DNA from 2 places in the Pseudovibrio sp. POLY-S9 genome. Region 2 is predicted to be linked to the other one. Evidence: riboswitches for the same ligand, from Rfam matches in the RefSeq annotation. Region 2 holds a riboswitch; the other holds the start of a gene.

Region 1 (3,405 bases), on a different contig from region 2:
TGCCGCAGAGCTTTAAACTCGGTATTTGAGTAAAAGTGACCCGAAGTAACAAGAAGGGCATGGGCCTTGTTCTTGCAAGGCTCCTGAAACACCGAGATGACCTATCAGCATTTTGACATTCGCCCGCAGGACGAGTGTACACCAATCCATCCTGACCTGACGCATTCTCAAGTGCGTGCTTTGGTTGCCAGTCATTCAGATAAACTCCGTCACAATGGCGAGCTGGCATCAGTCTACCAAAATAGCATGAAGTGCGACTGGGAGGATTACGAAGCTCAGGCCGTGCGATTCTGGTGCTCCGCTCTCATGAAAGACAGAAGCTATTCTGGCCGTCCACTTGGCAAGTATCGTGGTGCTGCAAAGCAGGTATGCAGCGATGATATTGCCAGCTGGTTGAAATTATTCGAGAATGCAGTAGATGAATGCGTTGCTGAAACCGCTCGGGCCAACACCAAGAAATGTGCGACCCAGGTTGTTGATTGCTTCCATATGGCGATGATCCCTGCTTGAGTAGTTGAGCTTCGCCATGCATAGCATTTCCTCTGGTGGATCTACGGAGCTTTAGAACTATGAATGATACAAGAGACGCTGTCGAAGAAGAGCAGCCAATTGGTGAACTGACCACGCGCACAATGGCGATGCCGGCAGACACCAATGCTTCTGGCGATATCTTCGGCGGTTGGGTTGTCTCTCAAATGGATATTGCCGCCGGTATTGCAGCAAGCCAGTGCGCCATGGAGCGTGTTGTGACTGTTGCGATCGACAGCATGACCTTTATCCGCCCTGTTAAAGTGGGCGATGTAATGTGTGTCTACTCCAACGTCCTCCGTGTTGGCAGAACCTCTGTAACGCTTGCCATTGAGGCCTGGGCTTTACGCCACCGCTTTGGCTATCGCGAGAAGGTTACGAATGCTCAGTTCACCTTTGTTGCTGTTGACGATGACGGCAAACCGATTGTGATCTCTGAAGAGCAACGTGCTAAATACAACAAGGCTTAAGCGGATCGCGGACCAGGAATAGGAAACAAGCAGTGTCATCAAAAATTCCCGTTATGTCAGCGCGTGAACGGACACCGCTTGATCCTTCCATCACACCTGCCCAGATCAATCATCTGGTTGAGAGTTTTTACGGCAAGGTTCGCCAGCATGAAACGCTTGGGCCGATCTTCCTGAGAGAAATGGGTGAGGACTGGGGTCCGCATCTACACAAGATGAAGCACTTTTGGGCGTCTGTTCTGCTAAAAACTGGATCGTATAAAGGCAAGCCGGTTCCCGCTCACGCGAGAATTCAAGGGGTCACCACTGAGAATTTCCATGAGTGGATGGACCTGTTTGAAGACGAAGTCTATGCGATTTTCTCACCAGAAGCCGCACCGCTTCTTTTAGCAACTGCACAGCGCATCGCGCAGAGCCTGTGGCTTGCAATGTTCGCAGACCCATTTGCCACGCCTCCCGCAAAATTCGGCAGCCGCGCAGCTTAAAAATCAGTTCTTATTTTAGTGCAGCTTAACTAGCTCGGGAATTTCTTTTTCGAGCGCAGCGCGTTTTGCCTGAAGTACTCACGCAAGGCTTCCAGTTCTTCAGGACGACGACGTGCGGTATCCGCAAACAAGCGCTCGTCGACAACCGTGTGACAGCCTTCTGCCCAAAGCCGAAGCAACACAGCAAACCGGTCGGAGCGCTCGTCGGTGGTCAAAGGCGTATTCGGCTGTCGGGTTGAATTGGAAAGCAACCGACTGCGCAGCCCTTTTTCTAAAATCAGGCAATCCAGCAAATAGGCAGCAGTAAACTCGTCGGCAAGGTGTGCGACGGCTTCCCTCAAAGATTGAGGCACATATTCAGATACATACGATTGCCATGCAGACTGTGGCTGACCAGCAATATCAAACATTAAATCCTCCATCGGTTTCCCGAGGAGGACTGGCGCAAAATCCATTGAAACTACCGCTTGGTTGTTACGAATGATGAAGACAGCGTCCTCACTTCGAAACCACATCCCTTTTGGCGGAGACCACCTTGCCCGGTTAGGCAGGTTGGCGAGGGCGCCAGCCCTTCTCTTGATGATGCGTAGGATTTGGCACGAAAATGAGGCAATTGCAAGTGGGCACCTTTCCTTTGTTCTTTGTCCACACTTTCAAACTTACGTTGTGTCGTATTCTAGCACCACAAAACGCAACTTCCGCTAAGTGAATATCTTCAATTTTTGTGGTTCTATAAACCGAATTCCCGTCATATCTGAGTATTCTCCTCAGACTTTGAATGAGCGCATAGTGACGGCTCAAAAAGGCAGAGCATTCCAAATATTCCGATAAATTTTCTCAGTCAAATTTCTAGGTTCTTCAGGAAGGAAAAAACGATGTGCACCACAAAGCCCGTTCTCTTTGGAGTCCTGACAGGGTGCGCCTACGCCTTGCTGCTAACCACTTCTCTGGCAGCAACGACCACCAAAATGGTCGATGGTGTCAAAACAGAGTTTGTGGAGCAGGTCTCTGAAGAACAGAAAACTCTGGCTCGCAACGCTGAAGTTGTGGTCATGCCGAAAGGCTTCCACATCGAACCTTATGCAGCCGTGCCTGATGCCCGTCATATGGCCGTCGCGCCTGATGGCAAAACTGTCTTTGTAGGAACGACCACGGACAGAGTCTGGGTCGTTACTCCGGATGAAGAGGGCAAGAAAGCTGCAGAAGTTCGCCAGTTCGCTCCAGATCAATCCTTCATCATCCCCAACGGTGTGTGCTTCACAAAAGATGGCTCATTGGTCCTTGCAGAGCAAAACCGTGTTCTGAGTTTTCCGAACGCATTGGAAAACAAAGAGCAGGGCAAGCCAGCCTTGAAGGTGCTGGTCGGCAAGGGCATGCTTATCCCTCCCTCTGAAGAAAGCTACAATCACTCCTCCCGTGTGTGTGATCAGGGCCCGGATGACCGCATCTACATTTCTCTTGGCCAGCCTTACAACGTGCCGCCCAAGATGAAGCTGAAGCTTTATGACAGCCTCGGCATCGGCGGCATTATCTCCATCACCGCAGATGGTATGGACCGTCAGGTCTATGCGACCGGGATCAGAAACTCCGTGGGCCTGGAGTTCCATCCAAACTCCGGCAATCTCTGGTTTACCGACAATCAGGTGGACGGCATGGGTGATGACATCCCGCCCGAAGAGCTGAACAAGGCCACCGAGCCGGGCAAGAACTACGGTTTCCCATGGTATGGCGGTGGAACGGTCCGTACCCCGCACTACATCGACGAGCCTGTCCCAAGTGGCGTGGTGAACCCGGAAGTCGAACTGGATGCCCATGCCGCAAGTTTGGGCATGACGTTCTATCAGGGCGATATGTTCCCTGAAGAATACAAGGGCGGTGTCTTCATCGCGCAGCACGGCTCATGGGACCGCTCAGTGCCAATTGGC
Region 2 (3,405 bases):
TGAGTGTAGGCATGCCGGAAGTGCCAGACGGTTCGCCATCGTCTTTGCCGCCTTCATCAATGCGTCCCTCGGGGAGCATTCTGCGGAAAGCGGTGACGTGGTGGTTGGCTTTTTTGTGCTCGTCGCGAAGGTCCGCCAGCCGCTGAGCAAAGTCTACATGGGGTACCAGAAAGGCAAGAAAGCGTGACTTCTTTTCTTCCAGTATCGCGTTGTATTCCTGCTCAACGGTGAAGAGGGGCATCAGCTTATGCTCCTACCGGTTCTTTGCTTTTGAAGTGCTTGGAGAGCTTCAGAGCCTGACCCTGATAGTTGGAGCCAATGCCTTCGCCGTAAAGGGTTTCTGGCACTTCCTCCATGTGTTCGTAAACAAGGCGGCCAACCGTCTGGCCGTGTTCGACGATGAAGGGAACGTCGTGAGAGCGGACTTCTAGAACGGCTCTGGACCCTGTGCCACCAACGGTGGAGTGGCCGAAGCCGGGGTCGAAGAAGCCTGCGTAGTGGACGCGGAATTCGCCGACGAGCGGGTCGAATGGCACCATCTCAGCGGCGTATTGTGGTGGGACGTGGACGGCTTCCTGCGAGACCAGAATGTAGAACTCGTTCGGGTCGAGGATGAGCGTTGCATCGCCGCGATTGTACAGCGGCTCCCAGAAGTCTTCCGGGTCCTGCGCGTCTTTGCGGTCAACGTCGATCACACCTGTATGGCGCTTGGCACGGTAGCCGATGAGGCTGTCTTTGCCAGAGCCTTTCAGGTCGATGGACACCTGTACGCCGTTGTTGATGGCATCTTCGTCCTTGCCGCCAGACACCAGTGTGTGCTGGTTGTGCACTTTGGTCAGGTCTTCATCATTGATGAGGGTTTCACCATCGCGGAAGCGGATTTGGGACAGGCGAGAGCCTTCGCGGACCAGTACAGGGAAGGTCTTTGGAGAGATCTCAGCGTAGAGCGGGCCTTTGTAGCCGGCTTCAACACGGTCAAATGCGCGGCCCTGGTCTGTGATGACGCGGGTGAACACATCAATGCGGCCCGTGGAGCTTTTTGGATTGGCTGTTGCGGATTGCTCAGCCGGGAGGTCCAGCGCTTCCTGAAGGCGGACGATGTAAACGCAGTTGGTTTCCAGCACGGCGCCTTTGGAGAGGTCGATCTCGTGCAGGATGAGCTTTTCCAGCTTGTCTTCCACTTTCGCGTCGGGGCCGGGCAGAAAGGAGGCCCGGACACGCCATGCTTTGACGCCGAGGCGCAGGTCAAGACTGGCAGGTTGAATCTGGTCCTCGTCGGGCACTCTGTCTGCTTGAATTGCACCGCTGGCAAACATAGCTTCAATCGCTTTTGCCGGAAGAATGCCTGTCATTGTTGGTTCCGCCCCACTGGTACTCAAATCGTTCTGACACTGATTAACGTAAGTTTGATCTCTCGCCAAGTCTGCAACCTAAGCTGATTGATTGACCCTAGTGTATTTTCGAGGTAAAAACGCTGCCTATTCCGTGGTGATTTGGTCGACCGGCTTGCAACCACGTAAAACAAGTAGCTAAAGGGTCGGGTTCTTGTATAGACCTCGGCCCGCGCCGGGGTTTTTTAATGAAGGGGTAGAGCAATATCTCTTCGGGCAGGAATGAGCGATGACAGACGCAAAGAACTGGAAGCCAGCAACTCGGCTTGTTCATGGAGGCACAACGCGCTCCAGCTTTGGTGAAACATCCGAAGCTATCTTCCTTACACAAGGGTATGTTTACGACAGCTCAGAAGCGGCAGAAGCACGCTTTTTGGGCGAGAATCCGGGCTATATTTATTCCCGGTACGCAAACCCGACCGTAGGAATGTTCGAGCGACGAATGTGCGAACTGGAAGGCGCTGAGGCCGCACGCGGCACGGCTTCTGGTATGGCGGCTGTTAACTCTGCGATTATGGCCTGCGTTAAAGCTGGCGATCACGTGATTGCACCAAAGGCGCTGTTCGGTTCCTGCCGATACATCATCGAAAAGCTGCTGCCACGTTATGGTGTGGAGTCCACGCTGATTGATGGCACTGATATTGAGCAATGGAAAGCAGCTGTTCGTCCGAACACCACAGCGGCGTTTCTTGAAAGCCCAACCAACCCGACGCTTGAAGTGATCGATATTCCAGCTGTTGCGGATATTATTCACGAAGCTGGTGGACGGCTTATTGTAGACAACGTGTTTGCGACTGCTATCTGGCAGAGCCCGCTGGCCTTGGGTGCTGATGTGGTGATCTACTCTGCGACCAAGCATATTGACGGGCAGGGCCGATGTTTGGGCGGTATCGTGCTTTCCGATGAAAAGTGGATTGTGGAAGAATTCCATGACCCGTTCAAGCATACCGGACCTGCGATGAGCCCGTTCAACGCTTGGGTTCTGCTGAAAGGTCTGGAGACTTTGTCGTTGCGTGTTGAGCGTCAGACTGCGAATGCTGGCAAGCTGGCAGAGTTCCTTGCGGATCATTCTGCAGTGTCTCGCCTGATTTACCCGGGCCGCGCTGATCACCCACAGGCGGATATCGTGGCCAAGCAGATGCAGGGTGGGTCTACCATGCTGGCGTTTGATTTGGCGGGTGGTAAGGAAGCGGCCTTCAAGTTCTCCAATGCGTTGGAGATTGTCAGCCTTTCCAACAACCTTGGTGATGCGAAGAGCCTGATTACCCATCCGGCGACGACTACGCACCAGAGTGTTGCAGAAGATGCGCGTCTGGAGCTGGGCATTACAGACAAGACGCTTCGTCTTTCTGTTGGTCTGGAAGATGCAGATGACCTGCTGGAAGATGTTGCTAAGGCATTGGCCGCGCTTTAAGCGTGTTGCACATTATGACTGGCGTGAGGGCATCCAACCGGGTGCCCTTTATGCATTAAAGCGCAATGCTGCGGACTTGTTGTTAGCTGTTGCTGGTTGCCACAACTACATCTCGCCGTGCTCCGGACAAGGTGATGATGAAACCTGCAATGACATCCAGAAACGTGATGGTCATGAGCAGAAGGAAGAGCGGGGTGGCGGCTTCTTGCACCGAGAGAAACTCAATCAGGTAGGCCACGAGGATCAACAGAGACAAGCTGTGATCTACCAGTGAGAGTGTGCTGGTTCTGGTGGCTTTGATGATCTCAACGAAGAGCAGGACCAAAGTGCCTGCAAGCAGAAGGGTGGCGACATCCAGAGGAACGAGCAGTCCGGATGGCAGTGGGATCTGGAATACAATGGCAGCCCACGGGGTGACGTTGTAGCCTTGATCAAGCACCGGCTCTAGATCTTCAAACCACCTAAATGCCACAGCGTTGTAGAGCAAGAACGGAATGAGCGTGAGTGGAATAGTCCTCATGTGGTTGTCCCCGGAAGAGCTGGAAGCGGTATCCTATCGGAAAAGATTAACATTAATGCTGGGGGTCTGTGATGCCCTGA

What was found. Region 2 has a riboswitch for S-adenosylmethionine ahead of PPL9_RS00300 (O-succinylhomoserine sulfhydrylase). Riboswitches for the same ligand answer to the same signal wherever they lie in the genome.
Region 1: another riboswitch for S-adenosylmethionine. It lies ahead of PPL9_RS16510 (hypothetical protein); the one in region 2 lies ahead of PPL9_RS00300 (O-succinylhomoserine sulfhydrylase).

What each region holds. Positions count from the first base shown of each region.
Region 1 covers NZ_LCWX01000166.1:81,492-84,896, reverse strand. The annotation lists partial or broken gene PPL9_RS16530 (helix-turn-helix domain-containing protein) at 1-16, shown strand, start outside; gene PPL9_RS16525 (group III truncated hemoglobin) at 97-510, shown strand; gene PPL9_RS16520 (acyl-CoA thioesterase) at 570-998, shown strand; gene PPL9_RS16515 (group III truncated hemoglobin) at 1,031-1,480, shown strand; gene PPL9_RS16510 (hypothetical protein) at 1,510-1,890, opposite strand; SAM-I-IV-variant riboswitch at 1,938-2,068, opposite strand; gene PPL9_RS16505 (PQQ-dependent sugar dehydrogenase) at 2,356-3,405, shown strand, end outside.
Region 2 covers NZ_LCWX01000006.1:29,458-32,862, reverse strand. The annotation lists gene PPL9_RS00310 (YigZ family protein) at 1-241, opposite strand, end outside; gene PPL9_RS00305 (2'-deoxycytidine 5'-triphosphate deaminase) at 246-1,352, opposite strand; SAM riboswitch at 1,476-1,553, shown strand; gene PPL9_RS00300 (O-succinylhomoserine sulfhydrylase) at 1,621-2,805, shown strand; gene PPL9_RS00295 (hypothetical protein) at 2,888-3,325, opposite strand.